DNA from 2 places in the Paenibacillus sp. JT22N7 genome. Region 2 is predicted to be linked to the other one. Evidence: a T-box and tRNA genes for the amino acid it is inferred to sense, from the RefSeq annotation. Region 2 holds a T-box; the other holds one or more tRNA genes.

Region 1 (15,628 bases), on a different contig from region 2:
AGCATAATGAATCTCGGCACGGAGCGGGTTTTACCTGATAGATAGAGGATCAGCCCAATCATGGCGATCGTATAAAGCATCATATCGGGGCGTTTCGAGGATATAATGGTGAAAATGCCTTGCTGCTGAAAGCCCATCACGGCAATGAAGCAGACGGGGATGATCGCAAACAGCCAGACGCCTTGTCTGCTAATATATTGCTTCACCTGTTCAAAATGCCTTCCAGCATAATAGGCCAAGGTAAAATAAAAAATCCAGCCGACGGCGAGCAGCCAGTAGCCTCTTTCCCAAATGTATGTAGTGACAGCGGATGAGCCTGGGGCTGATGTCGCGCTGAAATAAGCTAAATAACCGAAGTTCAGCACAAATGAAGCGAGTATAACCGTTAGCGGTTTAAGCTTGCTGGCATATCGATTAAAGAGAAAGTGGAGAATATGAATTTGGAATAGCAATAGGATGAACCAAAGCACGAAATCGCCTAGAAAAATATTTTTGACCGCTTCGATGGAATAGGAGGCAAACGTAAAGGCACCATTTTGAGCCGTATCAAAAATAGCAAAAATGAAGCTCATGAACAGAAACGGAATAAGCAAAAAGAGCGCCCTTTTTTGAAAAAAGCCTTGTGGCGGTTTGCCATGATACGTTTTGGCATTCAGAAATTCAGATATAAATACAAATGTCCCGGTGCCAAATAAAATGGCCATTTGAAAAATTTTGAGCAAATAGAAGGCGATCCCTTCCTGCCCGCTGAAATACAACGCCAAATTATTGCCCAAAGCGTGGTTTAAAATGACAAATAAACAGGCAATTGCTCGCAGCCAATAAATTTCATTAACTAATTCCTTTTTAATCGGACTCACCCACTCCTCTTTATTTGATACAAATTGTATCACTTGAAAAAGGAAGTTTCAATGTGAATTTTGGCGGGGAATTGCGTATTTTTTTGCTGAAGATGAATGTTTACTAGTATCCGCGCTAGGCCTTGTTAATTGAAACCCCTATCCAAATCAGATATAGTATGGATATATTTAGCCGTATGGAAAAGAGGGTGCTTTTTCAAATCAATTTGGTATAACGGTTATGTTTATTCAAAGGAGTGAGAGGATGGATTTCCAACAAATCAATGAATTAAAGCAAGAGCTCGACAGTCTAAGACCCTTACCCTCCGCGGCCGTCCGGAATTTAGAGGAGGTTTACCGAGTAGAGTGGACCTACAACTCAAATGCAATCGAGGGAAATACGTTAACGCTCTTGGAAACAAAGCTGGTGCTGGAGGAAGGTCTAACCATTGGCGGTAAAAAGCTTAGAGAGCATTTCGAAGTCATTAATCATTCTGAAGCGATTAGTTATGTACAAGACATCGTGCATCGTAATATGACTATAACGGAATCAGTAATTAAATCTATTCATCATTTAGTATTGAAAAATATTGACGACGAGAATGCAGGACGTTACCGCTTCATTAATGTTCGAATATCTGGATCGCAGCACATACCACCGACTTATGTATTTGTACCTGAAAAAATGGAAAGTTTGCTGCATTGGTATCAAGAGCAGCATAACCGTCTGCATCCTGTTGAATTAGCAGCCAGGCTCCATTTTCAGTTCGTTTTTATCCATCCGTTTGCAGATGGCAACGGGCGTACGGCTCGTTTATTGATGAATTTGGTTTTAATGCAGCATGGATTTCCTCCTGCCATTGTAAAAGCAGCCGCAGATGCAAGGTTGAAATATTATGAGACGTTGGAAGAAGCCAGCAGCAATGACCAGTTGGAGCCCTTCATCGCCTTAATCGCTGATTGTGTAGAGGAGAGTTTACGAACATACATTTCTGCGGTGAAATAAATGTTTTCATCTATTTTTGAAATTGCCACAGCACCACAATCTATGATAAAGTAAAAACACTAACATAAAGGGAGGTGAGGTAGGTGAATCACGAATTGGTCAATAACCGTATTAGCCAGCTGCCGATTGCTATGGCTGGCATTGTTCATGCATTTTCCGCGAACGGGATCAGTCTGTCCATTTTTAACGATACGGATATACCATTCGCGAGAAGACGCCTACCTTAACCACAACGGATTGCTTTGCCATTCGAAGGGTCGCGGGCTTGTTGCTGCGGCTCTTTTTGAATTATAGGAAAGTATATGATGTTTCTATCCTTTCTCTATATTTTTCGGAATGAAACGCGCTGCGCCGCCAGAGGACGGCGACAGCCGTTTCACCTTGAATTCTAAGCATTTATAAGTTTTATCCTTATATTCACTTAGAATTCTCCGACAAAGCTCTTCGCTCGTCCTAGAAGGACGACGAAGTCGTTTTTGCTTGTGTTTTCAAGCTAGGGTCTTCCTCATCAAATAGGAGGCTCTTCAAATGATTATTGTAAATGTACAACAAATAAAAAAATACCACGCGGCAAATCTGGTGCTGGATGGCGTAACGCTTCAGCTTCAGGAGGGAGAGAAAGTAGGGCTCATAGGCCGCAATGGCTGTGGCAAATCGACGCTTCTCCGGCTGATTGCCGGACATGAACAGGTTGACGATGGGATGCTGACTGTAAAGAGGGATTTGCAAATCGGCTACTTGCCGCAAATTCCTGCTGCGTTCGAATCACTTACTGTATATGAGGTAATGGCCTACGGATTTCGAGAGCTGATGGCCTGCAGGCAGGAAATGTCGGAGCTGGAACGCGAGATGGCGGGGGAAGAAGCGGCAAATGATGCTGTAAAAATGGCGAGGCTATTGAAACTATACGCCCTTGCGCAGGAAAAATTCGAGCAGGGCGGCGGCTACGACATGGATACGGCGATTGATCAGGTTGCCAGCGGCCTGCGCATTGACCGCAGCTACGATCAGCGGAGCTTCAGCAGCTTGTCGGGCGGCGAGAAAACCCGCATCGTTCTAGCTTCACAGCTCGTCGTCCGTCCGGATTTGCTGCTGCTGGATGAGCCGACGAACCATCTTGATCTCAAAGGGATTGAATGGCTGGAGCAGTTTATTCAGCACTATGAAGGCGCTTGTGTTATCGTATCGCATGACCGTTATTTTCTCGATACCGTCGGCACAAAAATGATTGAACTGGAGGATGGCGAAGCCCACACCTATCACTGCAACTATAGCGGTTATCTGAAAGAGAAGGAGGAACGGCTGCTCCAGCAATTTGCCCAGTTCCAAGAGCAGCAGAAAGTCATTCGAAAAATGAAAGAAACGATTCGCCAACTGGAAGAATGGGGCCGCATCGGCGACAACGGGAAGTTTTTCAAGCGTGCGGCGTCGATCCGCAAGGCGTTAGAGCGATTAGAAACGGTGAAGCGCCCGGTTTTGGAGCGGAATACAGCGGAGTTCGAGCTGTCGCCGCTTGACCGTTCTGGACGCAACGTCATTTCGTTTGAAGGTTTGACGAAACAGTTCGGGGAACGAGTCATTTTACGGGAGGCAGAGGGCGGCTTGCTATATGGCGAGAAAGTCGTGCTGCTAGGCGATAACGGCTCCGGGAAAACGACGCTGTTTAAGCTGCTGCTCGGGGTGATGGAAGCGGATAGCGGGCAAGTGGCGCAGGGAACGCGATTGGAAATCGGATATTTGGCGCAGCAGGAGCCGTTAAAGGGCAATAAGCAAACGGTACTGGAGCATTTCCGGCTGGAGGGAGGCTTGGAGGAAGGCGAAGCACGGAATGTGCTTGCTAAATATTTATTTTATGGGGCGGATGTATTTAAGCCGCTCGCAGCGCTATCTGGCGGAGAGTGGTCACGGCTGCGGCTTGCGCTGCTTGTAAGACGCAAGCCAAATTTACTGCTGCTTGATGAGCCAACTAACCACCTGGATGTCGCATCGCGCGAAGCATTGGAGGAGGCGCTGGAGGATTTCCCCGGCACGGTGCTTGCGATCTCGCATGACCGCTATTTCATCAATCGTTTGGCTAAGCGGGTATGGGAGCTGGCACAAGGAAAGGTCGCCACTTATCTGGGCAACTATGATGATTTTAAGGCGAAGCGGGAGGAACGGCTTGCTCAAGCAAATTCATCCGCCAAAGGAGAGGCGAGAACAGCTAAAGGTGCAGGTATAGAAAAGCCACGCTCAAATGGAAGTCCGGCACCTGCTGAAAGCAAACTGGAGCATATGGAGCAGGAGATAGCTAAGCTTGAAGCCGAAATTGCAATAGCTGATGCCGAGCTGGAACGATTGGATCGCATGGGCGACACGGAAAATCTTGAGAAGCAATGGAGGGAACGGGAAGAGCTGCAAACGAGGCTGGATCAGCGTTTGGAGCAGTGGCTGGAGCTGTCGAGCTAGTGCATATTTGGAAAATTTTCAAAAAAGTTGTCACCAATGGCGCCCAAAACAATACTCTATATAGACGAATGACTATATAAAAAAACGGAGGTTTTGTTATGGATCGTACAGATCGTGCATTTGTTCCTGGTGGTGGCTTTGGTGGTGGGTTCGGCCGTCCTTTCTTTCGTCCGTTCCCTCATCCTTTTTTCCCTAACCGTTTCTTGTTCCCATTTTTCTTCTTTTCACCATTTTTGTTCCCTTTCTTCAGAGAAGGCAACTCGGACGACATGATATACGCTCAGCACCAAGCCCAGCATGGGGAGACGCTAGCGGCAGTTTGTCATAAATACAACGTTCCTCATGCGATCATGGAGGAAGCCAATCCCCATGTGAACCCGGCTCAATTAAAAGCAGGGGAAATGGTATACATTCCGCGAATTTCTAATATGATGTGTCAAAAGACATATTCGGAGACGGCGGTTGGCGGCCAGCAAACTCAGCCCATGATGTATCCCGGGCAGCATTCCTAATCTTTACTTGAAAATAACAATAAGCCGCCGATCGCTGTGATCTGGCGGCTTATTTCTTTTATCTGTAAATATTCAAGTGATAAACATTGTGATTTTTGAAAAGCTATGCTTACATATAGTGTTATTATTCAAGGAATTGGTGTAAAATAGCTAATAGAATAAACTAAATTAATAGTAAAGGAGCTTATTTTATGGATACGATTCGTTCTTCGCAACTGTTATTGCCGAAAGTTTTTCGGGTCTTATTTCTTTCACTGCTCGTATCGCTGGTCGGCTTCTTAATCGGTCAGGTTGTTCCGCCTGTACTGGCTATGCCGCTGTATATAGTGGAAATTGGACTTCTGATTGCACTGCTCTTTTTACGAAAAAAGAAATCGATCGGCTACACGCTGATGTACAGCTTTATGTTCGTATCCGGCTTGACGATGTATTTCGTCATTGTGAGCTATATTAGCATGCTGGGCGCTTCACTGGTATTGCAAGGTCTTGGCGTTGCGATTCTTGCATTTGGCGGTACGGCGCTTTACGCGATTAAGTCGAAGCAGGATTTTTCATTCCTCGGCGGCTTCTTGTTCGCTTCCACTATTGTACTTGTACTGATGACACTCGTCGGCTTGTTCCTCCCCTTCTCGGGTACAACAGAGCTGATGGTATCCGGCTTCGGTATTTTGATCTTCATCGGTTGGACGCTGTTTGACTTCTCGCGTCTTACTCGTCAAGGCTTTAGCGATGAGGACATTCCGATGATCGTCGTGAGCATTTATCTTGACTTCGTGAATCTGTTTCTGTTCATTCTGCGTTTCCTTGGTGCTAGCCGAGACTAAGGACGTGATTTTCAAGGAAGAGCGATCAGCGCTGCTGGTCGCTTTTTTTGAAACGCACCGCGCCGCCAAAGGACGGCGACAGCCGTTTCACCTTGTTTGATTCTGTCATCCGGGTGGACAGGAGCCGCATTTTTCGATTTAATAGAAGGATGGACGTTTGGTAAAGGTGGTAAGAACAAGCTAATGGCGAAATCAAAATATTATGTCGTTTGGGTAGGCAAGCAAGCAGGCGTATTCGCAACATGGAAGGAATGCCAGGAGCAGGTGAATGGCGTTCAGGATGCGAAATATAAGTCCTTTGAATCCAAGGCGCTGGCGGAGGCCGCTTTCAAGGAGGGCTGGCGCAGCCACTGGGGCAAGGGGAAAAGCACGGCAGGCGGCGCAAGCAGCAGCTCGGGCGGTTTTAAGAAAACGGCTTCCAAGCCGCAAGAGTCCGGAGAAATCGATTATGACAGCATCTCTGTAGATGTCGGTACGCGGGGCAATCCGGGTCCAGTGGAGTACAAGGGAGTCGATACGCAGACAGGCGAAATTTTATTTTATGTAGGGCCGATTCCGAATGGTACGAACAATCTCGGTGAATTTATCGCCGTTGTGCATGCACTTGCCTATTTGAAGCAGAAGGGCAGCGAGAGAACGGTATACAGCGACTCCAGAACGGCACTCAGCTGGCTGCGTAATAAGAAGGTCGCATCGACCCTCGTAAGAGATGCCTCTACAGCAAAAATTTGGGCGCTGACAGACGAAGCGGAGAGATGGCTCAAGACGAACACCTATCCGAATAAAGTGCTCAAATGGAACACTGAGGAATGGGGAGAAATTAAAGCAGATTTTGGGAGAAAATAACGTTATACATAGAGAGGGGACTACGCGGTGTTTCAGCAGTTGAACAATGATTGGGCAGCTAAGCTGCAATTTGAATTTGAACAGCCCTACTTCAAGAAATTAGAAGTTTTCTTGACGGAGCAATACAGCACCAAAACCGTTTATCCGAAGCAGGAGGATGTGTTTAATGCGCTTAATTACACGTCTTATGAAGGAACGCGGGTCGTTATTTTAGGACAGGATCCTTATCATGGAGAAGGCCAGGCGCATGGCCTGAGCTTCTCCGTGCAGCCAGGAGTTGCGGTTCCAAGGTCGCTGGGCAACATATATAAGGAGCTTCATGCAGACTTGGGCTGCCCGATTCCATCCCATGGCTCGCTGCGAGCTTGGGCAGAGCAGGGGGTGCTGCTGCTAAATACGGTGCTGACAGTGGAAGCGGCCGCAGCCAACTCGCATAAGAAGAAGGGCTGGGAAACCTTCACTGACCGCATCATTACTGCGCTTAATGAACGCGAGCGTCCGGTCGTATTCATTTTATGGGGAAATCCCGCCCAGAAGAAGCTGGAGCTCATTGACACGGACAAGCATAAAATCATTACGTCCGTACATCCTAGTCCATTGTCTGCCCGTGGCGGATTTTTCGGCAGCAAGCCGTTCTCGCAAGCAAATGGTTATCTGAACGAGCTGGGAGAGCGAGAAATCGATTGGAGTATACCGGCATTATAATTTTTCAAGCTGTATAACCGCATTCATTCACAAACCAAAAGCCGCTGAACTTGCGTAATGGCTTACGCGTAGTTCAGCGGCTTTTTAAAATGGTTTTAGCTGAAGCTCTTCAGCTTCAATTATTAGGAAGCGACAGACGTATTGCTGCCCGCAGGAGCAGCAGCGGAGCTGCCTGAAACGGCATTAGCGGCTGTTGGAAGAACGGGCTTGAATTTAGCATCTACATAAGTTGTAACCTGTACTTCTGTAATCACTTGGGGATACATTTGATCGGGTTTAGGCTCCGTGCGCTCTAACTTAATAGTGGCTTGGTCGCCATCAAACGTGATGCCGGAAATTTGAATGCCATAGCCTGGATGAGGCACCGTTGCTGTTACCGTCACTTTATTGACTTCAGCATTGACTGGCGTAACGGTCAATCTTGCATCTGTGAAAGGGTTATCCGTTGGCTCATTTCCCGTAGCAGGTGCTTCATTTTCCTTCATTTCCTTCATAAATGCAATTCCATCATGCAGCCATGCCGCAGCATCACTGCGTTTAATGGAAGCCGTTGGGTAAAAATTTTGCTTTGCGTCAAGCGTTGCGATTTTGCTGAGGAGCAGCTTTTGGATATTGCCCATAAAATCTGGATTTACATCGGCCTCATCATTAAGCATCACATACATTTCAATCATGGCATAAGTCACTTTATTGTCAATCGCTTTGAACAAATGCTGCGCGAATTGCTCGCGAGTCATCACGTCATTTGCTTTCACATCTTTAGCTACACCAAGATCGTAGAAATGGGCGATGATGAAAGCTTGGGAGTACCATTTGTCATCTTTAATATTCGTATAATAGTCGGCTGCCAGCGGCTGCTTAATGAAACGAATATGATCGAAGTTAAGCTCAAGTCCTTTGACAATCATGGAGATTCCTTCTGCATAAGTCAGTTTGCCCTGCGGGCGGAAATTGCCGTCTTTGTCCCCGGAAATAATGCCTTGCTGCTGGAGCGCTTCAATTTTTTTGGCATTCGGGTCATTTTTGACATCGTTGAAGGCCCAGGCACTTTGTCCGATTGTCAGCATCATCATGGTCAAGATAAGGGTTAACAGTAGTGGTTTTTTCTTCATTTCCAGTCACCTCTTTATTTTTTTCGCTTTCTTATATCATCCCAGACGTTGCTATTTCTTTTATTGTTGCAGAACGAAGTAAAATCGATTCATTTGTTCGCTTATAGGCTAATTAGCAAGCGTACTATTTTCTGTCCAACATGAAAAAACGGGAAGGATTGACCTTCCCGCTCCACACTTGCCTATCCTATACTTTAATATCTAGTAGGCTGCCGACATTTGGATTTACACTGAGCTCCATCATTTTGATAAGTCCTTGTGCCTGCACTTGCATTTGGTCTTGGCCAATATCCAGCATGCGAACCGATACAGCCGTGCCGAGTGATGCTTGACTAAGTGACGTTGATAATGCTGCTATATCCATTATTCACCACCTCCACCTTTATTATCGGCAAGCATGGCGGAGGGATGAATACAATTAGGCAAAAAAATAACCCGCATCGCTGCGGGTCACAACCATATATGTCGAAAAGAGAGTAAAGTCAGTATGCGCCTCGCACCTTAAATAGAAATGAAACGAAGCTGATTTTTAGCTTAATGCTTTTTTTCTATGATATAAATGGCCATTCACGCACGCATCTTTAAGCAAAAAAAAGAACCCGCCGGAAGGCGAGTCGTCAAGGATTAACTATATAAATAGTGGGGGGTCATGTGATTAGTATAGGCAGCCAACCTTAAAATAAAATGAATGCCAACTGATAACAACATTAAATTTATATTTCAAGGCCATCTGATCATTTTTTTTGAAAATAGGCAAAAAAGTAGCCCGCTATTCAAGCGGGCCCAAAAATATATTAAAAGGGAGTATGTTGCTAGTATGGATTAACCATCTGAAACTGCACTGAAACGAAGCTGAAAATAAAATAAAAAAAGCTCCCATTGTGTCCGGGAAGCCTTGGCGTTTCCTTATTCTTTTTTCTCCTCTTTGACAATGACTTCATCTGGCGCATCGAACGGTACGCGATCTTCTTCATAATACATGGGTGAATCACCTCCTGCTTAAAGTCAGTATGCACCTGTTTAATTATCTGGGAATGAACGTAATGTAAACGGAAAATTAAAAAAAGAAGCAGCGGCACCCGTCCATCGAGGCAAATACCCATTTTGCCTGAAAGCCCAACCCTTTTTGGCTTTTGACCATATGATGCTGTGTACCTTAAAAAAAGGAGATGAGCAACGAAATGGGATATGAAGTAGGAAATGTAGGAGTAGGTCCAGGATACGGTGGCTGCGGAAATAAAGTAGGCGGTGCTTTCACAAGCCCAGGCGCTATTCTTGTACTGTTCATTCTATTGGTTATCATCATTTGCTCCTGTATGTGGTAATAGAAGCGGCTTAGTTCCATCCTGACCTAATCAGTATTTCCTTAACCATGCGTTCTAAGTTAAAAATAGAGAAGAAGCATCCCCTTGCCATGTTATGGCAGGGGGATGTTTTTTTGCCTAATTTCATAATCTCCATGACAAATGCTTTGAAGAAAGGGTATGATTTAAAGATGGGTTGAAAAAGGCATGAGTTAAATGAAGGTCATGTACTAAAACATAGAATGGAGACGGAAGTAATGGCAAAGAAACCAAAGCGCCCGACAAGGGATGAGTTTGAATTGGAGGAGCTCGGAGAGCGCCTGGTTGAAGCGTATCAAGAGGGTATTGAGCTGCTTTTTGAGGTGTGGAACTGGGAAGAACCCGTTGCGGGGCTAATTGTAAAAATGGATTCCCGGACGAGGCTGGTGCACGTAGCGAAAGGTGAAGAAATTACTAAAATTCCGTTCATGGATATTATGAAGGTGAACAATAACGCAAGCTAGCCGAAGCGGCAGATGCTCCTTGTTTTTGACGAATAAAGTCTAGTTTTGTTGGGAAATGTCATTAAAATGCTAGAAAAGAAGTATCGAAAGTGCTAGCAAATATTCCTCCTCACCACTTAGAATGGACTCTACTGGTAGATTTAGGGTTTCAAAAATGTGGAGGAGGTTTCTGTTATGAAAAAAAAGCACGGTGTAGTCAAATTTGGAATCGTTTGTCTTGCGATGTTCGTTTTGTACCCGGCGGTGCAGGCGTTTGCAGCTTGGAACGATGTGCGTACAAGCTATGCGACGTATACAGGCTCAGGATATTCGGGCGGTGCAGTACTGCTTGATCCGATTAATCCGAATATGGAAATTACGGCCTTAAATCCGACTGATATGAATTACAATGGGGTCAAAGCGGCGCTTGCGGGCGCTTACTTGGAGGTTACGGGGCCTAAGGGCAAAACGGTCGTCTATGTCACCGATTTATACCCGGAAGGCGCTCCGGGAGCGCTTGACTTGTCGCCAAACGCTTTTGCTAAAATTGGGGAAATGTCGGCAGGCACAATCAATATTTCATGGAAAGTCGTGAAAGCGCCGATAACCGGAAATTTTTCGTACCGGGTGAAGGAAGGCAGCAGCCAGTGGTGGGCGGCGATTCAAGTGCGCAATCATTTTTATCCGGTCATGAAAATGGAATATAAGAAGGCTGGCGCGTGGATCAATCTGGAGAAAATGGACTATAACCATTTCTTGGGCACGAACATGGGGACAAGCCCGCTGCAGGTTCGGATAACCGATATTCGCGGGAAAGCGGTTCTGGATACGATTCCCGCACTTCCAGCAAACGGTACATCAGGCGCTTATATAGTTCCGGGAAATGTTCAATTCCCGAGCTGAAATGGAGCATAGGCTGAAAACAAAAAGCTTCATTCTCCGGTTGATTGGAGGACGAAGCTTTTTTTGAAGCTCAAAAAAAATAATAGCAAAATGGTTGACTTTTCCGCTCAAGCTTGGTATATTAATAAACGTCGCTAATATACGATCTGTTAGCTCAGCTGGGAGAGCACTATCTTGACAGGGTAGGGGTCAGTGGTTCGAGCCCACTACAGATCATACAAAGAAAAAGCCTGAGAAGCCGCATTATATATGGTTTCTTGGGTTTTTTCAATTTTTTGCTTACTGTCAGTGAAAAGCGATCTGGGGACGGATTCTTTGCTAATTGATTTTATAAGACTATTCAGGATCAATCTTGTGTACTTTTTCTAGAAAATTTATCGAATTTATTCGCTGTGCGTTGTCTAACTTTTTTGGTGATATGCATGTAAGTGTCAGCTGAGGTCGATAACCTGGCATGCCCTAGTCTACGCTGAATCACAATGAGAAGGGAATCAAAGTTAGCTGCATCATCTTCGCCATCTTCTAAAATTAGAGTACCTGAACTGTGTCGTAGCCCGTGAAATTTAATAAATCGACTCGTAATCTCCAAGTGTTTTCTCCTCTCTTTTCGATGCTACCTTTTGCCATTTCATTCCCCTCAACAGAACGTATGTTCTTTTTTGTCTATAAGAAACCGCCTCGCAGCGGTGGAAGCGCAAGATCATAGAGTGTTATGCATTTTTTTTGCTATTTATTTTACTTCTTCTTACTTTCCCAAAAAAGAACTGTTAGAAATTCTTTTGCTTTAAGTTTGTCTTCCTTACTTATTGGCGCGCCATCAAATAGCACTTCACCATCAGCTTCTAACAACCTTTTTAAATCAAAAATGTCGTTTTCTGTTGCCCAAGAAGGGGCTTGAATTTGTTCCTCGCGTCCTAAAAGGTAATCCGTAGAAGTCCCGAGAATTTCCGCTAGGGTGTCTAAATCTTTGCTAGTAGGCGTTACTCTGTCATTTTCGATGTGCCCGAAATTGGAATTGCCCATCCCTAACTTATCCGCAATTTGTTTTTGTGTAAGATTGAGGGATTTTCTTAAAACTTTAATACGGCTTCCTAGTGACATAATAACTTTACATCCTTCCGAAATAAATTGTATTAAAAATACTGTTGACTGTATTTGAAATACAATGCATGATGATCACAACGAATAAACAAGGTGGTGACAAATTGAAAAGAGTCGAACTCAAAAAAGCTAGGGTTGATGAGGGGTTGACTCAAGAAGCACTGGCTTCTGAGTTATCAGTACATGTTGATCATATCCGAAGCTTAGAATACGGTCGTATAAATCCAAGTGTTAAACTAATGAATAGAATTTGCGACCGACTAAAAGGCGAGCCGAGAGTCTTATTTCCTGATCTATAAAACAGTATTATTAATACGACAAATTCATAATACTGTATTTAAAATAGGATGTAAAGGTGTGCTTATTTTTTTGCCTATAAAATGTATTTAAAATACGATTTAGGGGGCTGTAAGCTGGGTATTTCAATTGAGTTATCCATAAGAACAATCATTTCGGAAGAAGTGGCGGCAGCTGAACGGAGAATCCGAGAAAGTCTTAGTATGAAAGCGGCTGAAACATTGACGTTAAGAGAGGATGATTGGAAGCGGGAACAAGAAGATAACTACAAACCATAGTAATCATAAGAGGAGGAACATTCATTATGTCAGATAGCAATGAAAAAGCCACCGTTGCAGCGGCGGCAGATGATTTAAGTGTTGATACTCGAAATACTTGGTCTTCTAGGTAGTAATGGGACGAATGTAAGAGAGAGGAGAAAAGCATGTATGAGTGAAACGAAAAAAGAATCAGTTTCAAAATTGGAGACTGATATAAATATTGTAACTGACATCATTTTTTAGATCCTTGTAGGAGACGTAACGGATGGAGTTACGGATTTGGTGAATGATGCATTTCTGAATCTCGGTGTTCGGATAGCAGGCGGAGATGGCCTGGGAGAAGCCTGTGAGGTTATCCACACAGGTGATCAGAGTGTCCTGTACACCACGGTTTTTAAGCTCGTTTAATACACTGAGCCAAAATTTAGCGGACTCGTGCTCCCCAATCCACATGCCTAATACGTCCTTGTTGTCATCTAAATCGATGCCAATGACCATGTAGGCTGCCTTATTCACAATGGCGCCGTCTTGCTTCACTTTGTAATGAATCGCATCCATAAATACGACTGCGTAGATGCCTTGCAGCGGCCGATTCTGCCATTCTTTAATGAGGGGGACGATTTTGTTCGTCACGTTTGAAATCATGGTTGGTGAGACGTCTATTCCGTACAAATGATGGAGGTGATCTTGAATATCCCTCGTACTGACACCTTTCGCGTACATCGCGATGATTTGGTCTTCAATACCGGTGACGGTGGACTGATGCTTCTTTACAATAACGGGCTCAAACTCACCATGACGATCACGAGGCACGGCTATCTCCATTTCGCCGTACTCGCTCGTTACCGTCTTTTTCGTTTTCCCGGTACAACTATTACGTGTCGCTTTGCTTTTCACATCATGCTTCTCATAGCCCAGCTCCGTGTCGAGCTCAGCCTCTAGCATGGATTGCAGCGTCTCTGCAAATAGCTCCTTCAAGGCCGACTGCACATCTTCCATCGTTTTGAGGTTGTTTTCCTTCACAAATGCCTTCACTTGTTCCTTATTGAATCTCGCCATCGGTGCCATCCTCTCAAACCAGCCTTTCTTCTATTGTAATAGGGTTTGAGAGTTTACACAGAATATTTTACAGACTCGGAAATTGGGTTTAAAACGATTAGGATTGCTTACCATGTCGTTCTATTTTCTGTTTTTCCTTTTCCCAGAGGGCTTTTATACAAAACAACAAGGGTCAATACGCGTGTTGCCCAATGCACCCATACTTCTAATTTTAAATTAAAACCGCCGGGTGCTCCCGACTCTTCACTGTAATAGCTATATCCATCACTACGAGTTGGATCAACATTGATTGTTCTATGACCAACCTCCTGTCCTAAAACGAACAATGAAGCCTTAACCTCTTCGACGTCACCTTCAAATTCGACATAAACTCCAGGTACACCTGGTACATCGACGTCTACCTTTGGCATTTTATCACTCCTTGTATTTGGTCGTTCTTTCTTATTCTTACCAAGCCTGAAAAAATAATGTGTTTGTTCAAAACACCAATATAAGGGGCATCGCTCCAGAAGTGTAGCTAGATTGTTTTAAGCCCTATAGCTCCATACAGCATAGAAACGAGGTGAGAGTTTTGGTAATTCAGGCTTTAATCGACGAAGGAGCAATATTCTTCTGCAGCCATAGCGGCGGTAAGGATAGTCAAGCCATGTACGACCACCTAAAGGTCATAGTTCCTGCCCATCAGATTGTCGTGGTCCATGCTGATCTGGGCTGCGTGGAGTGGCAGGGGGTTCAAGATCATATCCTTGAAAACACAAGCCATGAGGTATTTGTAGTTAAAGCAAATAAAGATTTTCTTGAAATGGTCGATGCCCGCGGTATGTGGCCGTCAGCTAAACACAGGCAATGTACCAGCGATTTAAAACGGGCGCCGATTATGAAGTTTATCAGGCACTATCTCAAGGACCGTGGTCTTAAAATCGCCGTCAACTGCATGGGTATTCGGGCTGCTGAATCAACGGCCAGAGCGAAGAAGGAGCCGTTCCGCTATAACGCTGCTGAGAGCTGTGGACACCGCGACGTGTGGGACTGGATGCCGATTTTCGAATGGAAGACAGCAGAGGTATTCCAAGCAATTGCGGATGCTGGACAAAAGCCTTTCTGGGCTTACGCTGTTGGCAATGAGCGTTTGTCGTGCGTGTTTTGCATCATGGGTAGTAAAAACGACCTGCAGCACGGGGCTATAGCTCCATACAGAGAGGAGGACAAGCAATGATCATACAGGGCGACAACATCATTGTAGTGCCTGTTATGGAGGCAGGGCAGTTTCAGGTATGCGTCACGTCGCCTCCGTATTGGGGGCTGCGGGATTATGGTATACCGCCGAGCGATTGGCCGGAAGTGACTTATACTCCCATGCCCGGCTTGCCTGCGGTGACGGTACCAGTACCAGCATGGCGCGGTTGTCTAGGGCTGGATCCTACGCCGGAAATGTTTGTGGCTCATACGGTGCATGTATTTCGGGAAGTATGGCGCCTGTTGCGGGACGATGGGACACTGTGGCTTAATTACGGTGATAGTTATGCATCTAGGCCTAATAGCGCCGATCAGAATTGGCCAGACCCAGCAAATCCCAAAAAGGGCGGCTCGCGCTGCCGAGTTTCTGTTAATAAGGGTATTAAGCCAAAAGATTTAATAGGCATACCGTGAAGTGTGGCATTCGCGCTCCAAGCAGACGGCTGGTATCTCAGAATGGACAACATTTGGCATAAGCCTAACTGCATGCCGGAGAGCGTCAGGGATCGCCCTACAAAGGCTCATGAATACGTGTTCCTCATGTCAAAATCGGAAAAATATTACTACAACGCCGAAGCGATTAAGGAACCAATGGCAGCATCTAGCATTGTGGGATTGTCACAGGATTTCGAGGGGCAAGCTGGATCAAATCGCGCAAACGGAGGCGCCAAAACGAACGGGACCATGAAGGCAG
Region 2 (15,628 bases):
GATTGACGAGCGCGCTGTCGTATTGGAGACGTTGACCGGAATGAAGCGCGCGGGCGCGGACATTTTGATTACGTACCATGCGAAGGATGCTGCACGTTGGTTGAAAGGGGCTGAATAGTTGATGAGTCATTCATCTTCAGGCAGAAGCGATATTCGCTCACGCGAGGCATTTGCGCGGGCCAAGCAAGTGATTCCGGGCGGCGTGAACAGTCCGGTTCGCGCTTTTAAATCCGTAGGATTGAACCCGGTTTATATGGAGCGCGGCCAAGGCAGCCGCGTATTTGATATCGACGGCAACAGCTACATCGATTACGTTGCTTCATGGGGACCACTCATTATGGGCCATGCGCATCCAGAGGTCGTTGAAGCGATCAAGCGTACCGCGGAAAAAGGCACCAGCTTTGGGGCGCCAACGGAACTGGAGACGCTGATGGCGGAGCTTGTGTGCGAGCGTGTGCCTTCGGTAGATGTGGTCCGGATGGTCAACTCCGGCACGGAAGCGACAATGAGCGCCTTGCGTCTCGCTCGCGGGTTTACGAAGCGCAGCAAAATCGTCAAGTTTGAAGGCTCATACCACGGACATGCCGACAGCCTGCTCATTAAAGCGGGTTCCGGTGTGGCGACGCTTGGCTTGCCGGACAGTCCCGGCGTTCCGGAAAGCATTGCCTCCCAGACGATTACGGTGCCTTACAATGATATCGAGTCGATCAAGCTCGTATTTGAAAAGTACGGCGAGGAAATTGCCTGTGTCATCGTCGAGCCGGTTGCCGGAAATATGGGCGTTGTCCCGCCGCTTCCGGGCTTTCTGCAAGGACTGCGCGACATTACGGAGCAACACGGCAGCCTGCTTATTTTTGATGAAGTGATGACGGGCTTTCGTGTCCACTACAGCAGTGCGCAAGGTCTGTATGGCATTAAGCCGGATATCACCTGCTTCGGCAAGGTGATTGGGGGCGGACTGCCTGTCGGCGCATACGGCGGCAGACGCGATCTGATGGAGCTTATGGCGCCGAGCGGTCCGATTTATCAGGCGGGCACGCTGTCAGGCAACCCGCTGGCGATGGCTGCTGGTTATACGACGCTCAAGCTGCTGACACCGGAAACGTATGAGCTGCTGGAGCGCCAAGCGGTCCGATTGCAGCGCGGCTTTGAAGCGAATGCGCAGGCGGCTGGCATTGCTTCCACGATCAACCGTGTCGGCTCGATGGTTTGCCCGTTTTTCACCGAAACGCATGTCATCAATTACGATACAGCCAAAACAGCGGATTTAGAGCGCTTCAAGGCGTATTTTGCCGCTATGCTGGAGCTTGGCGTGAGCGTTGCTCCATCGCAGTTCGAAGGCATGTTCGTGTCAGCTGTCCATACGGATGAAGATATTGATGCAACGATTGCTGCAAACAGGGCTGCTTTGAGCAGGTTGTAGTTCTAGCAAGCAACAATTTAGGTAATTGCATCCTAAAATAGGAGGTTTCATTCCATGCCAATGCTTCACTATAAGCGGGCGGGGGAGTGGCTTGAGCTGGATTGGCAGGAGCTGTCAGAAGGCTCATGGTCTGCACCAAATTATGACGGGCAACCTGGAGAACGCACCGGAACATTAGAGGCCGGCAGTCATCCGCATCAAGTGCGGCAGTGGCTGCTGGCCCGTTCTCTTTTTCCAGAAAAATGGATCAATCGGCTGTTCTCCGTCGGCGGCATCCGCTTTGATGGGCAGCGTCTGGGCTTGCTCGCCTTTCCCGCTGCGGACCCGCTTAGCGATCCCTTGTACCGTCATGCGAAGCTGTCGCAAGGCAATCCCGTTCCAACTGTTCTTTTCGAGGATGATTTTTGCCTCGTGCTTTATAAGGAGGCAGGCATGCCCGTGCATGGCACAGGTGCCAATCAGGCGGGAACGCTGGATGAAGCGGCGGCTCGTCATATGCTGCTGCAAGGAGATCCGCTGCCTGTCCGCCACATCCATCGTCTCGATGATGATACATCGGGTCCCGTGCTTTACTCCAAAAATGATTTCGCCCAGTGGAAGCTGGACGAAGCGATGCGCCGCAAGGCAATCGACCGCCGTTATATGGCGTTTGTTCAAGGACGGCTGCGTCCGCCTGCAGGCAACGTTGACGCTCCGATTGGCAAGGACCGCCATCATCGCTCCAGACGGCGTGTTGCCCCGGGCGGCGATTCCGCTGTAACCCACTATGAAACGGCCGAGAACTATGCAGCAGCGACGCTTGTCCGTTTGCAGCTGGAGACGGGACGAACGCATCAAATTCGCGTTCATATGAGCCACTTGGGCCATCCCCTGCTTGGCGATTCGCTTTATGGCGGCTCTGTGCAGCTGCTGAAGACGCAGGCGCTGCATGGCGAACGCCTTATTTTTGCCCATCCGTGGACAGATTTGCCGGTGGAAGTTGCGGCGCCAGAGCCCGCTTGGCTTACTGAATTGCGAGCTAAATTGTAGCTGCTGCAAAAGATAGTCATGCTCTCCCCCCTATGCCCATATAGATAATTAGTGAGAGTAGCATTTTTAGCCCAAGCATTGTCTAAGAGACTGCGACGAAATGGGTCAGTATAGGGAGGGAGGACTTGAGCGTGACGAATCAAACGAAAGGCTTGCGCTTTGATGTGTATGAACGCGTGCATCTGTCGGATGAAGTTGCCGATATCGATGAGCTGGAAGAAATTGAGCTTGTGCCTCGCATTCAGGTTGTTGAGCAGGGGGATCATGCGGTATTGAAAGGCCAGCTGCTGCTAAGCGGGGTATATCGCAGTACGAACGAAGCGGCTCCGCTTCAGGCATTGGAGCATTTCATTCCCGTCGAAATTACGATGCCGCTGAACCGGATTTCACGGCTGGACGATGTGACGGTGGAAATTGATAATTTCGACGTAGATTTGCTTTCCTCGCGAACGCTTAACATTACCGGTGTGCTGTCGCTGCGCGGCATTCTTGTGGAGCCGCAGCAGGAACTGGAGGAAGCGTGGCGCGAGGAGCCATTCACCGTCGTCCATGATCGCGCAGATACGAGCCAGGCTTCGTTCGAAGAGGAGCTTCAGCGTAGTAGCAGCGGCGAACCATTTGCTGCTGAAGAGGCTAATGAAGCTGACCAGGCCGCTTATGGGCTGCAAGCTGAACCCTATTTTGCTGGACAGGAAGGGCAATTGCCTTTCAGGGGGGAGCAGGAACAGAATCAAGGTTATAATGAGGCACAAGAGTTTATTGGGGCTCAACAGTTCGCTGAGTCTGATTCCGAAATTGAGGCTTACAATGCTAATAATGCTTATAATGAGCGGGCGTATGAAGCGGCTGACGAAAGCGAGGAAACAGAAGGGCAAGAGGCTGGCGTTACGATCTCGCCTTTGCCGCGTGATGCAGGCTGGTCGGCAGCAGAGTGGTTTCAGGGACAGGATCATTCCGGGGCACAGCCGAGCTTTAACGCTAATTTCAATCCACCGCCTGCTTATGCGCAGCCGCCAGCCGTAACGGGGCTTGGTCATGGTATTGCCCAGGAGAGGCAGCAGGGAGCTTCTGCCTATCAACAGGCGGAGGACTTTGGCTGGAGCCCGGGGGGACAACCGCAGCAGGCAGAGGAATCTTACATTCCGGCGGGAGCAGAGCAGAGCAGCTACGAAACATCCCCGTGGCAGGATAGCGAGCTGGAGCGTTTGAGCGAATGGCAGGAGGCGGAGGAAGCAGGTGCGGAGCAGCAAGCGGAGCCGGAGAAGCAGGAGATGCGCATTGCCTTTGGCAGCAAGGCTCCGGAAGCAACTGGTGCTCCTGCATCAGGCGTCGGGCTTGTGACGCTGCTGCAAACGAGCAAGCGCGAGCAATTGGCGCGGCAGGCTGAGCAGGAGGCGGCGGATTATGCGCTTGAGCAGACGAAGGCTCAGCAGCCTGCAGGCGATGAAATCGAGTGGCGCAATTTATTTTTGAAGCAATCCGATGAGCATGAATTCCGTAAAATCCGGGTATGCATCGTGCAGCGCGACGAGACGCTTGATTCCATTGCAGTGCGCTACAGCTTGAATCCGCGTGAAATTTTGCTGTACAACGGCTTGAATGAGTCGGCGGTAGCGGAAGGGCAGCTGCTTTATATTCCGTAGCCCAGAAATAAATCTGGAATTAGATTGAAAAATAGTCTAACTATTGTTGAGTTAAATATTTGCTTGGTTGGAAGACATTCTATTATAGAATGTCTTCAGGCTGTCGAGAAATTCTCGACAGCCATCTTTATAAGCATTTGTTTTAACACGACACCGCGTTACTATGGTATAATAATGGTAACCTATACGAACGGAAGGTGTCGCCCTATGCTGCGTTCTAATCGAGAAAACAACAAAGTTACGAGTTCGTTTCCATTGAAGACTTAGTACCTGCTGATCATATGCTTCGCAAAATTGACAAGTACATCGATTTTTCCTTTATTGATGAAAAGGTTCGGCATTTGTATTCACAAGATAATGGGCGCCCAGCCATTGATCCGCTGGTTCTTTTCAAGATGATCTTTCTGGGCTATTTCTACGGCAATCGTTCCGAACGTCAACTTGAACGAGAAGTGCAAATGAATCTCGCCTATCGCTGGTTTCTAGGTCTGGTATTAACTGATCGTGTGCCAGACCACACGACGATCAGTTGGAACCGCCGTACCCGGTTTAAAGATAATTCTGTTTTTCAAGACATCTTTGATGAGATTGTGCTGCAGGCCATCACGCATTGTATGGTCGGCGGTCGTGTACTGGTTTCGGATTCGACCCATGTCAAAGCGAACGCGAACAAAAACAAATACACGAAAGAACAAGTGAAGAAAAACACAAGAGATTATCTCGATGAGCTAAATGCTGCCGTTGAAACGGATCGTCAAAACCGAGGGGAAAAGCGCTAAAACCACGGGAGGAGGTGAACGAGGACAAGGAAGTGAAGGTAAGTACCACGGATCCGGTAACGCCTGAACAGCAGCAGCTGCCTGTTGTGCCATTGCTTGAAATTCAGCTTGCAACGCCTTCTTTAACCCTTCTATGTCCAACACTTGTGATTCACTTGTATCCTGCATCTTCAGGAAACGGTCTTAATTCAATCTCATCAGGCAAAGTCTGAAAGAAGCTTCTAACGCTCAAGGCGGCTTGCCTTCTCGGCGTTCCCGTATGTGTTCAGCAATCTGTAACTCTAGCCCATCATATACCTTTTCATTCCCAGCACGTCCCACATAATGAACTCTGCTATCCTCAAGCTGTTTGAACCAGCCATCAACGGTGTTTCCATGCTTTCGAACCTTCTTCCCGAAGTCTCCTATACGTCAGAACTGCTCCATTTCACATTCCCCTATATATTACAAGGGATTCACATTCCAATTTTTTTGATAAGGTTGTCCGGAGGTACGTGCCGCGTGATCCGCGGTCAACCGGATATATCCATCCATCTATTTCCTTTACTTCTATATTTAACTTTGATATAATTAATTTGCTTACAAAATTAGAAGATATTAGAGGAGATCCCACCATGAAAAAAAAGATTGCCAGTTTATTTCTTGTAACGAGTATTTCATTAATCGCTGCAGTACCTTCGTTTGCTGCAAATGAATCTAATGTTAATACAGTTCCTTCTTCAAATGTATCTAGTGTTGCTATAGCACCTCTAGTAGCTGGACAATCTACTAGTGTTACTTCAGCTCCTAATTTTTTTTCTATGTCAAGTGCCATTGATGGAGCAGGGCAGTACGGAAAAATTACACTTACATCTACTGCAAAAGCTTCTTTGTACGTTTACTATAATAACGGCGACGGAGTTTGGAAACAGTGGACAGTTAGTGAACCAGGAACTGGACATATTTTCCTACCAAGTTCAGGCGGCACAGAATCACTTACTTTTTACATGAATGTAGGTTGGAAGTATAAAATTGAGGTAGGAGCATATAACAACCAAGCAACTGGATATATAAGAAACTACAATTAAAAATGAAATTATTCATATTAAACTTAAATGAACAGGACCGTTTCGGTGGTCCTGTTCATTTAAGTTTTGACGGTTGTACACTAAGACTTCCGATAAAATCGAGACTGTAAAATAAATTGTGTGAACTCCTAAACCAAGCTACTCTAGTAGTAGACAACGAAGAGGCGGGAGATCATAATGGGCATGATCACGAAGGAACAGTTAAAGAGCTTTATTCAAGAGAATGACATCAAGACTGCTGGGGACATCCAGAATGCTTTAAAGAATCTTTTTGCGGAAACGCTCCAGGAGTTCATGGAGGCGGAGCTGGACACCCATTTGGGCTATGTGAAACACGACACGAAGAACATGAAGACGAGCAATAGTCGCAACGGCAAGACGTCTGCCAAGACAGGGACGACGGAAGTCAGCGATGTTGAGGTACGCACACCGCGTGATCGCGAAGGTACATTCGAGCCGCAAATCGTTAAAAAGCATCAGAACGATCTCTCCGGCATGGAGAGTCAGATTATCTCTATGTATGCCAAAGGTATGTTCACTAGGGATATCCAGGCGCATTACAACCATATCTATGGTGTAGATCTATCTCCAACATAACCCAACGCATCCTGCCCCAAGTCCAGCAGTGGCAGAACGGCCTCTTCAGCAGGTGTATGCTGTCGTGTTTATGGGTGCCGTCCATTGCAAGGTGCGACATGAGAATGCGATTGTGAATAAGGCAGCATATATGGTGATCGGCATTGTTCTGGAAGGCCATAAGGACGTTTTAGGCATGTGGGTCGGTGAGAACGAGTCCGCCAAATTCTGGCTAGGTGTATTAAACGATCTCAAAAGTCGTGGCGTGAAAGACATCCTCATCAATTGTGCGGATAACCTTACCGGCTTTAGTGAAGCCATCGCCGCAGTCTATCCCCAGACCGATGTTCAGAAATGCATCGTACATCAAATCCGCAACTCGATGAAACACGTGTCATATAAGGATTTAAAGGCGGTAGCAGCTGCCCTAAAGCCGATATACAAAGCGGTCAATGAACAAGCTGCAGCAGCTATGGGGCAAGAAGTATTCACATGCCGTTCGCTCTTGGCGTTCCAATTGGACGGAAACAACCGCCTTCTTTCAGTATCCGGAAGAACTTCGTAAAATCATCTACACGACGAATGTCATTGAGAGTTACCATCGTCAACTCCGCAAGGTCACCAAGGGTAAAACCATTTTCCCTAACGATGAATCGCTGCTGAAGATGTTGTATCTATCCACAATGGATCTCATGAGGAATGGACAGGTCGCGTCCAGGGCTGGGGACAGATTATCCTTCAGTTGTCCATCCACTTCGAGGAGCGGATTACCCCTATATTCACTAAATCATTTAACAGAGTTTACACAAAACTATTGACAGACCCATAAAATCATCTAAAACAAGATCAAGATTCTCTTGTATTTATAAATTATAAGCCATTATGGCTTTCGGAACATTTACATTTCTGCTCAGAGAGCAACTATTAAATGTTCTATTATTAGTCCCATTTGGTTTTTTTATAAACTATCTATTTAATTTAACGACGGATTGTAATATGAAGTGCGACACCTAGAAAAACAAAAAGGCCCCTGTTGGTTTCGTGTAAAATGGAAGTTACCACACCACCATCGTTTACAGGAGAACCCAACATGAGCTACTCCCATCTTAGCATAATCGAACGCGGACAACTAGAAGCCTTTCATCGACTGGGTTGGTCCTGTCGGAAGATCGGACGTGAGCTAGGTAGCAATCCCTCTACCATTGCCCGTGAACTGAAACGCGGTTGCGGCAAACGCAGAGAAACGTATGCGGCTAAATCTGCCCAGCAATCCTACCATGAGTTGAGAGTGTCAAGTGTGCCTGCTGGCAAGTACATGGTAGCTCTTGCCGAAGAGTTGAACCAGAAGCTGCAGGAGACGTGGTCCCCTGAGCAGATTGCAGAGAAACGCCGTGACGAAGGGCTCTCTTTTGTAAGCTTCAAAACCATCTACAGATGGCTCTACGACGGACGTCTGGCCGCTGGAGAGGTCAGGGTGCTGCGACATAAAGGCAAACGTCGGAAACCGCTTGAAAGGAGGGGACGTTTCCTGGTCGGTAACCCGATCAGCAAGCATCCCAAAGAAGTTCGCAAGCGCACGACGTTCGGTCATTGGGAACTCGACACGGTTGTCTCCAGCCGAGGCAAAAGCAAGGCATGCGCCGCCACCTTCATCGAACGCAAGTCGCGTCTGTCGCCCTGACCCTACCGGATCGAACGGCTCACTCCATGGAGATCGTCTTCGGTGTCGTAGCTAGCCAATACTTTAACGGTACGTTTCAAACGGCGACAACGGATCGAGGAAAAGAATTTGCTCGTTACGCGATTCTGGAGGCCGTTCATGGCGTTAAGGTCTATTTTGCAGATCCCTATTCATCTTGGCAAAGAGGATTCAACGAGAACGCGAATGGCCTCCTCCGGGAGTTCTTCCCCAAAGGACATGATTTCGCTTCCGTTACCGACGAACAGCTTGCTGAAGCGATTCGGCTTATTTAACAACCGCCCTCGCAAATGCCTCGGCTGGCGATCGGCTCACGAAGCCTTCATGGATGAAGTGTCGCACTTCATATTACAATCCGTCTTAAATATAAGCATTTATAACTTTCACCCTTATAATCGGCTTGTATTTCATCGCAAAACGGTAGCTTTGCCGCCAGAGGACGACAGCCGTTTACTTTTGGCGTACAGCATGAAATACAATAACTTGTATGGGCTTTGTTGTTTGACTTTTTTTCACAAAGAGGGTATTATTAAATAAATATGTCTTAAAGTCAACGAACGACGTTGAAGGGGAAGAGTACGCAGCCAAGCCTTCAGAGAGCGGAGCCGTTAGTGCTGAGAGTTCCGCAGGATTTTACTCGTACAAGTCGCCCTGGAGTTGCTTGAATCAAGCGGATTGCTATTCGTTAATTCAAGCCGGCCACAGCCGTTATCTGTTTGAGTGCCGTGCAGTTGCAAGACGCGCGGAACAAAGGTGGTACCACGGAAGCTAACCTTTCGTCCTTTGCTATAAGGGCGGAAGGTTTTTTTTGTATTCAAAATTAAAGTAATGATGCCATTATGCGATATGTGGAGGATGGAGCTTATGTCTGAAAATCAAACGACGCCGGCGATGCCGACGACCTACGACCCGAAAGCCGCTGAACTGAAGTGGTATGACTTCTGGATGGATGGAAAATTTTTTGAAGCGGGCAAGCGCCCGGAAGCCAAGACCTATACGATCGTTATTCCCCCGCCGAATGTAACGGGAATTTTGCACATTGGGCATGCGCTCGATTTCACTTTGCAGGATATTCTCATTCGCTTTAAGCGGATGCAGGGCTTTGATGCTTTGTGGCTGCCAGGAACGGACCACGCAGGCATTGCGACACAGACGAAAGTGGAGCAGAAGCTCCGCGAGCAAGGACAATCCCGCTACGATCTGGGACGCGAGGCTTTTTTGGAGCAGGTCTGGGATTGGAAGGAGCAATATGCGGGAACGATTCGCGGCCAATGGGCAAAAATGGGGCTGTCGCTTGATTATTCGCGCGAACGATTCACGCTTGATGAGGGGCTGTCGAAGGCTGTGCGCGAGGTGTTTGTACAGCTTTACAAGAAGGGCCTCATTTACCGCGGCAAAAAAATCATCAACTGGGATCCGGCTGCTAGAACGGCTTTGTCCGATATTGAGGTTGAGCATAAAGAGCTGAACGGTCATTTGTATCATTTGCAATATCCTTTGAAGGACGGCTCAGGGCATATTACGGTTGCGACAACGCGTCCGGAAACGATGCTGGGCGATAGCGCGGTTGCCGTTCATCCTGAAGATGAGCGATACCAGCACCTCATTGGTCAAATGATCGTATTGCCGGTCATTGGACGCGAGATTCCGATTATTGGCGACGAATACGTTGACAAGGAATTTGGCTCCGGCGCTGTAAAAATTACGCCTGCCCATGATCCGAATGACTTCGAGGTTGGCCTTCGTCATGATTTGCCGCAAATTATCGTTATGGACGAGTCCGGCAAGATGAATGCGGAAGCTGGCCCTTATGCGGGACTGGACCGTTTCGACTGCCGTAAGCAGCTCGTGAAGGATTTGCAGGAGCAGGGCGTGTGCGTTCAAATCGAGGATCACGTGCATCAGGTTGGCCACAGCGAGCGCAGCGGTGCGGTCGTTGAGCCGTATTTGTCCACGCAATGGTTCGTTGAAATGAAGCCGCTCGCGGAGCAGGCGATTAATGCGCAAAAATCCGGCGAAGGCGTAAACTTCGTTCCAGACCGTTTTGAGAAAATTTATTTGCAATGGATTGAAAATGTACATGACTGGTGTATTTCCCGCCAGCTGTGGTGGGGACACCGTATCCCTGCTTGGTATTGCGACGCTTGCGGTGAAATGCATGTTTCCGACGAAGATGTAACGAGCTGTTCTTCTTGTGGCAGCACGGAGCTGCGCCAGGACGAGGATGTTTTGGATACATGGTTCAGCTCGGGTCTATGGCCATTCTCGACGCTTGGCTGGCCAGAGCAAACCGAGGACTTAAAACGCTTCTATCCGACGAATGTTTTGGTGACGGGCTATGACATTATCTTTTTCTGGGTATCTCGAATGATATTTACTGCACTGGAGTTCACAGATCAAAAGCCGTTTAAGGACGTGCTGATTCATGGTCTTGTACGCGATGCGAACGGCAATAAAATGTCCAAGTCGCTTGGCAACGGCGTCGATCCGCTCGAAGTCATTGAACAGTACGGCGCAGATGCGATGCGTTATATGCTATCGACAGGCAGTACACCGGGGCAGGATTTGCGCTTCCGCTTTGAAAAGGTGGAGCAGTCGCGCAACTTTGCCAATAAAATTTGGAATGCGTCGCGCTTTGCACTGATGAATTTGGAAGGCTTCACCGCAAGCGACATTAATATTACCGGCAAGCTGGGTACGGCGGATCGCTGGATTTTGCACCGTCTTAACGAAACCGTTCGCGAAGTAACCCGCTTGATGGACAACTACGAGTTCGGAGAAACGGGCCGCCAGTTGTACAACTTCATTTGGGATGACCTATGCGACTGGTACATCGAGTTTGCGAAGCTTAACCTTTATGGCAGCGATGAAGAAGCGAAACAAGCGACTAAATCGGTACTCGCTTATGTGCTTGATCGCACGCAGCGTCTGATTCATCCGTTTATGCCTTACATCAGTGAGGAAATTTGGCAGCATCTGCCGCATGAAGGCGAGACGATTACGCTTGCAGCATGGCCGGAATACGATGCTGCGCTGGAAGCGCCTGAAGCGGTGAAGGAAATGGAGCTGCTGATGGATATTATCCGTTCGGTGCGTAACGTTCGCGCGGAAGTAAACGTGCCGATGAGCAAAAAAATCGAACTGATGATTAAGCCGACGAGCGAAGCCGAGGCGATCATTTTGACCCGCAATGATGAGTTTGTCCGCCGGTTCTGCGGAACCTCGAAGCTGGAGGCAGGTCTTGCGTTAGCAGCTCCGGATAAGGCGATGAGCAGTATTGTTACGGGCGCAGAGCTGTACTTCCCGCTAGCAGGGCTGATTGATATTTCGCAGGAAATTGCCCGCCTTGAGAAAGAGCTTGCGACGCTGAACGGCGAAGTAACCCGCATTGAGAAGAAGCTCGGCAATGAGGGCTTTGTAGCGAAGGCTCCTGCGAAGGTCATCGAAGAGGAACGCTCCAAAATGAAGGATTATGCGGACAAACGCGATAAGGTTCAAGCTAGAATCGCGGATTTACGCGGATAGACACCGGGAAGAAAGAAGGCGTTTCTACGATGACGAATCAGCTCTCGGGCCAGCCGGAAAGCGGCGGGCTGCAGTCGTACCAGGAAGCAGTAGATTGGATAAATGGTCTTATTCCTTTCGGGATAAGGCCTGGTCTTGAGCGAGTCCTGCTCTTAATGGAGCGGCTGGGTAATCCACATCGCAGACTGAAATTTATCCATGTGGCTGGAACGAACGGCAAAGGCTCTACCTGTGCTTTTTTGACGAGCACGCTTATTAAATGCGGTTATGATGTAGGTACGTTTACATCGCCATACATTACGAAGTTTACGAATCGTTTTCAATATAATAACGCTGATATTGAAGAGCAGACACTGCTTGAACTGTCGAATGTGCTAAAGCCTGTCGTTGAGGAAATTGCGGCAACCGAGCAGGGCTCTCCGACGATGTTCGAGGTGTCTACGGCGCTGGCCATCTTGTATTTCGCGAAGGTAACGTATCCCGATTATGTCGTATGGGAAACGGGGCTCGGCGGACGAATGGACGTTACAAATATTGTGACGCCCGTTCTCTCCATCATTACCAATGTCGGGCATGACCATATGGATCGCCTTGGCGATACGCTGGAGAAGGTAGCGGCGGAAAAGGCGGGCATTATTAAGCCTGGCGTTCCTGTCGTGAGTGCGGTTACGCAGCCAGAAGTGATCGAAGTTATTCGGCAAAAGGCGATTGACAGCAAAAGCTCGCTGTATTTATTAGGCGAGCAGTTCAGCGAGACGGCGCTTTCGGTTCGCGAGGATGAGCAAACGTTCCGTTTCGATGGGCTTTTCCGCCCTATCCATCCGCTGACGATCACGCTGAACGGCGCCCATCAGCGCACGAATGCAGCGGTTGCAGTGATGGCGCTTGAGGTGCTTCGCCAATATGCGGCTCTCATCGTGGAGGATGATGCGCTGGAGGAGGGGCTGCGCCTTGCGGCATGGCCTGGACGTCTGGAAATGGTGTCGCATTCCCCGCGTATTCTCATTGATGGAGCGCATAATCCTGAAGGGGCGGAGACGCTTGCTGCTGCGCTAAAAACAACCTATCGCTATGATCGTTTAATCCTAATGATGGGTATGCTGGATAATAAGAATCATCGTGAGGTTATGAAGCATATACTGCCAATAGTAGATACGCTAATTGTGACCGAGCCTGATTTTCGCAACAAAAAAGATGCGCAGGCGCTGGCTGATCTCATACGTTCTGTGCAGGGGAAAGAGGCTTTTGAGCTGATTGTAGAGCCTGACTGGAAAGCGGCGCTTCAGCAGCTGCAGCATTTGACCGGGGAAACAGACCTTGGGGTTGTGACCGGAACGCTTTATTTAATAGCGGACGTTCGCGCCCGCTTATTGTACAACTCGGATTCTGAAAAAGGTTGGTGAACCGTCTTTGAATACAGCAAAACATGTTCATTTCATCGGAATAGGCGGTTACGGGATGAGTGCTATCGCCCGCGTCATGCTGGAGAAGGGCTATACGGTAACTGGTTCTGATGTCGCTCGTCAGGAACTCACAGAGAAGCTGGTGGCGAAAGGCGCAAAAATCTATATCGGTCATGAACCGGAAAATATTAAAGGTGCGGAGCTTGTTGTTTACTCCACAGCACTGACCAAAGACAATGTAGAGCGGTGCGCAGCGGAGGCGCTAAATATTCCGGTGCTGCATCGCTCCCAAATGCTTGCCCAGCTGATGAATGAAGGCAAAGGCGTTGCCGTTGCAGGCGCTCATGGCAAGACGACGACCTCGTCGATGATTGCCCTTGTGATGGAAAACTGCGGAACGGATCCAACCTACATTATTGGCGGCGAGATCGTAAACGTGGGTACGAATGCAAAAGCCGGAAGCGGCGAATACGTAGTAGCGGAGGCAGATGAGAGCGATGGCTCTTTCCTGCATTACCATCCGTCGATTGCGATTGTAACCAATATTGAGCCGGATCATCTGGAAAATTATGACGGTGATTTTGGCAAGCTGAAAGATGCCTACGTTCAATTTCTGTCGCAGGTAAAGCCGGATGGCAAAGCTATCGTATGTGCTGACGATGACAATATTGACGAGATCATTAGCAAGCTGTATGCAAGTCAATCGCTCGATCCATCTCAGCTCGTTACTTACGGCATTGATGGCGAGGCCCAATACAAAGCGGAGCAAGTCGTACTGGGTGACCGTAAAGTATCGTTCCAATTAACCCATCTAGGGAAGCTCTTGGGCGAGGTTGAACTGTCTGTACCAGGTAAACATAATGTATATAATGCGATGGCTACTATTATTACCTGTCTGGAAGCAGGGCTGCCATTTGCACAAATTGCGGGCGCTATTCGTGAATTCATTGGGGCCAAGCGTCGTTTCCAAGTGCTCGGCGAAGTAGAGGACATTCTCGTTATTGACGACTATGCCCATCATCCAACCGAGATCAGCGCGACGATCAGTGCTGCCAAAGCGACGGGCAAACGGATTGTAGCTGTGTTCCAGCCGCAGCGCTACACGCGTACCTATTTCCTTCTCGACCAGTTCAGCCGGGCGTTTCCGGAAGCGGACGAGGTCATCATTACCGACATTTATTCGCCAGCTGGCGAGCAGCAAATTGAGGGCGTCAACTCGCAGAAGCTGGTTGAGCTTATTAAGACGAACAGCAATGCGAATACGACTTTTATTGCAACAAAGGAAGAAGTGCTGGAGTATTTGAAGACAGCTGCTTCGGCTGGCGATCTTGTCATCACGATGGGAGCCGGCGATATTTGGAAAACAGCGGATGCTTTGGCTAAATGGTTAAAGGCAGGCCGTAAATAAAGCAGGTATCCACTGCATGAGGCAGCTCCATTAAACGCTGGAAAACGTGAAAATCGTTTTCCAGCGTTTTTTGTTGCGTAATAAGAAGGAGCTGCACCCAAACGATGGCAATGTCTTTGACGCCATTTAAATAAAGTTTTCCAATGAGCTAGCGCAGCATTGAGGGGCTGGATACAATTCCCTTAGATTTTTATAGCAAAAAAGGTTGTCGACTGTACGAAACTTGAGGTAAGCTGCGAATGTTATTTACGTATCCGTTTGTTCATAATCATAAATCTCTTAATTGTCTCATAGAGTAGGAATAGAAGAATGAGACAAGGAGAGAATGACATGAACTCAAAAAACCGCATTACGTACCGTTTCGACCAAGCCGGACAAGCTTCGCGCTCCGAAAACAAGCAGATGGCCGCAGCGGAGCCAGCTGTGGAAGTTCCAGCTGCTGCTGCGCAGCCTAGTGCTTCGAAGCAGGGAGATTTTGCGAGAGTCATCCCCTTATATAAAAATACAGCCTCTTATTCAGATGCGCAGTTCAGTCCATGGAGCACCCAGGTCGATGAGGAGATGGATCAGCTGGAGCAGTTGATTCGCGAGTCGGATCATCACTTGCCTGACGAATCTAATACAGTGACTGTTAATCGTACCTATTCGCCTGCCGATTCGTCCATAGCATCGAAAACATCCAGACATGTCGCAGACAATGAGCCGCCTGCTTTCGTTTCTGAAGAGCAGCAAAGAGTGGAGGAGAAGGGAGTATTTAATGACCTTCAACAGCAGGTGCCTTCTCTCGGCGGTTCTAAACGCAATAGCGATGCAATAGAGCATGGGCCAGAAAATACCCGCTATGGATGGGCTGATGACGGCCAGCGGCATTCGCCTGAGCTTGATTTAGGCAACCGTCCGGTTCGCTCGATACGCAGGCTTGGACATTCGCCATCTTGGATCAATGTTTTTTTATCGGTAGCAGGGGCGCTGGCAACGGGAGCCTTATTCGGTTATTTGCTGTTGTCTTTATTTTTGGATTCCTCCTCGCTTAGCTCTTCTAATCCAGCGGGCGGGCAGTCGAGCGCGGTCAGCGG

The links. The T-box of region 2 lies ahead of AC50Y5_RS24390 (valine--tRNA ligase). A T-box ahead of a tRNA ligase gene usually reads a tRNA of that ligase, here a tRNA-Val.
Region 1: it encodes a tRNA-Val, which carries the amino acid that the T-box ahead of AC50Y5_RS24390 (valine--tRNA ligase) is inferred to sense. The anticodon was not compared.

The regions. Positions count from the first base shown of each region.
Region 1 is NZ_JBXENY010000015.1:101,411-117,038, reverse strand. It holds gene AC50Y5_RS30175 (acyltransferase family protein) at 1-860, opposite strand, end outside; gene AC50Y5_RS30170 (Fic family protein) at 1,105-1,845, shown strand; gene AC50Y5_RS30165 (RAxF-45 family protein) at 1,929-2,072, shown strand; gene AC50Y5_RS30160 (ABC-F family ATP-binding cassette domain-containing protein) at 2,374-4,293, shown strand; gene AC50Y5_RS30155 (LysM peptidoglycan-binding domain-containing protein) at 4,392-4,805, shown strand; gene AC50Y5_RS30150 (Bax inhibitor-1/YccA family protein) at 4,997-5,629, shown strand; gene rnhA (ribonuclease H) at 5,813-6,475, shown strand; gene AC50Y5_RS30140 (uracil-DNA glycosylase) at 6,503-7,180, shown strand; gene AC50Y5_RS30135 (S-layer homology domain-containing protein) at 7,303-8,292, opposite strand; gene AC50Y5_RS30130 (YjfB family protein) at 8,480-8,656, opposite strand; gene AC50Y5_RS30125 (YolD-like family protein) at 9,854-10,099, shown strand; gene exlX (expansin ExlX) at 10,322-10,981, shown strand; tRNA gene AC50Y5_RS30115 (tRNA-Val) at 11,125-11,197, shown strand; gene AC50Y5_RS30110 (helix-turn-helix domain-containing protein) at 11,717-12,082, opposite strand; gene AC50Y5_RS30105 (helix-turn-helix transcriptional regulator) at 12,151-12,381, shown strand; partial or broken gene AC50Y5_RS30100 (IS256 family transposase) at 12,877-13,698, opposite strand; gene AC50Y5_RS30095 (hypothetical protein) at 13,806-14,108, opposite strand; gene AC50Y5_RS30090 (phosphoadenosine phosphosulfate reductase domain-containing protein) at 14,270-14,914, shown strand; gene AC50Y5_RS30085 (hypothetical protein) at 14,911-15,348, shown strand; gene AC50Y5_RS30080 (DNA methyltransferase) at 15,391-15,628, shown strand, end outside.
Region 2 is NZ_JBXENY010000010.1:22,287-37,914, reverse strand. It holds gene hemB (porphobilinogen synthase) at 1-118, shown strand, start outside; gene hemL (glutamate-1-semialdehyde 2,1-aminomutase) at 122-1,423, shown strand; gene AC50Y5_RS24420 (RluA family pseudouridine synthase) at 1,478-2,452, shown strand; gene AC50Y5_RS24415 (LysM peptidoglycan-binding domain-containing protein) at 2,584-4,095, shown strand; partial or broken gene AC50Y5_RS24410 (transposase) at 4,350-4,930, shown strand; gene AC50Y5_RS24405 (hypothetical protein) at 5,489-5,941, shown strand; partial or broken gene AC50Y5_RS24400 (IS256 family transposase) at 6,119-7,346, shown strand; partial or broken gene AC50Y5_RS24395 (IS30 family transposase) at 7,608-8,558, shown strand; T-box leader at 8,771-9,003, shown strand; gene AC50Y5_RS24390 (valine--tRNA ligase) at 9,081-11,741, shown strand; gene AC50Y5_RS24385 (bifunctional folylpolyglutamate synthase/dihydrofolate synthase) at 11,771-13,144, shown strand; gene murC (UDP-N-acetylmuramate--L-alanine ligase) at 13,152-14,552, shown strand; gene AC50Y5_RS24375 (hypothetical protein) at 14,883-15,628, shown strand, end outside.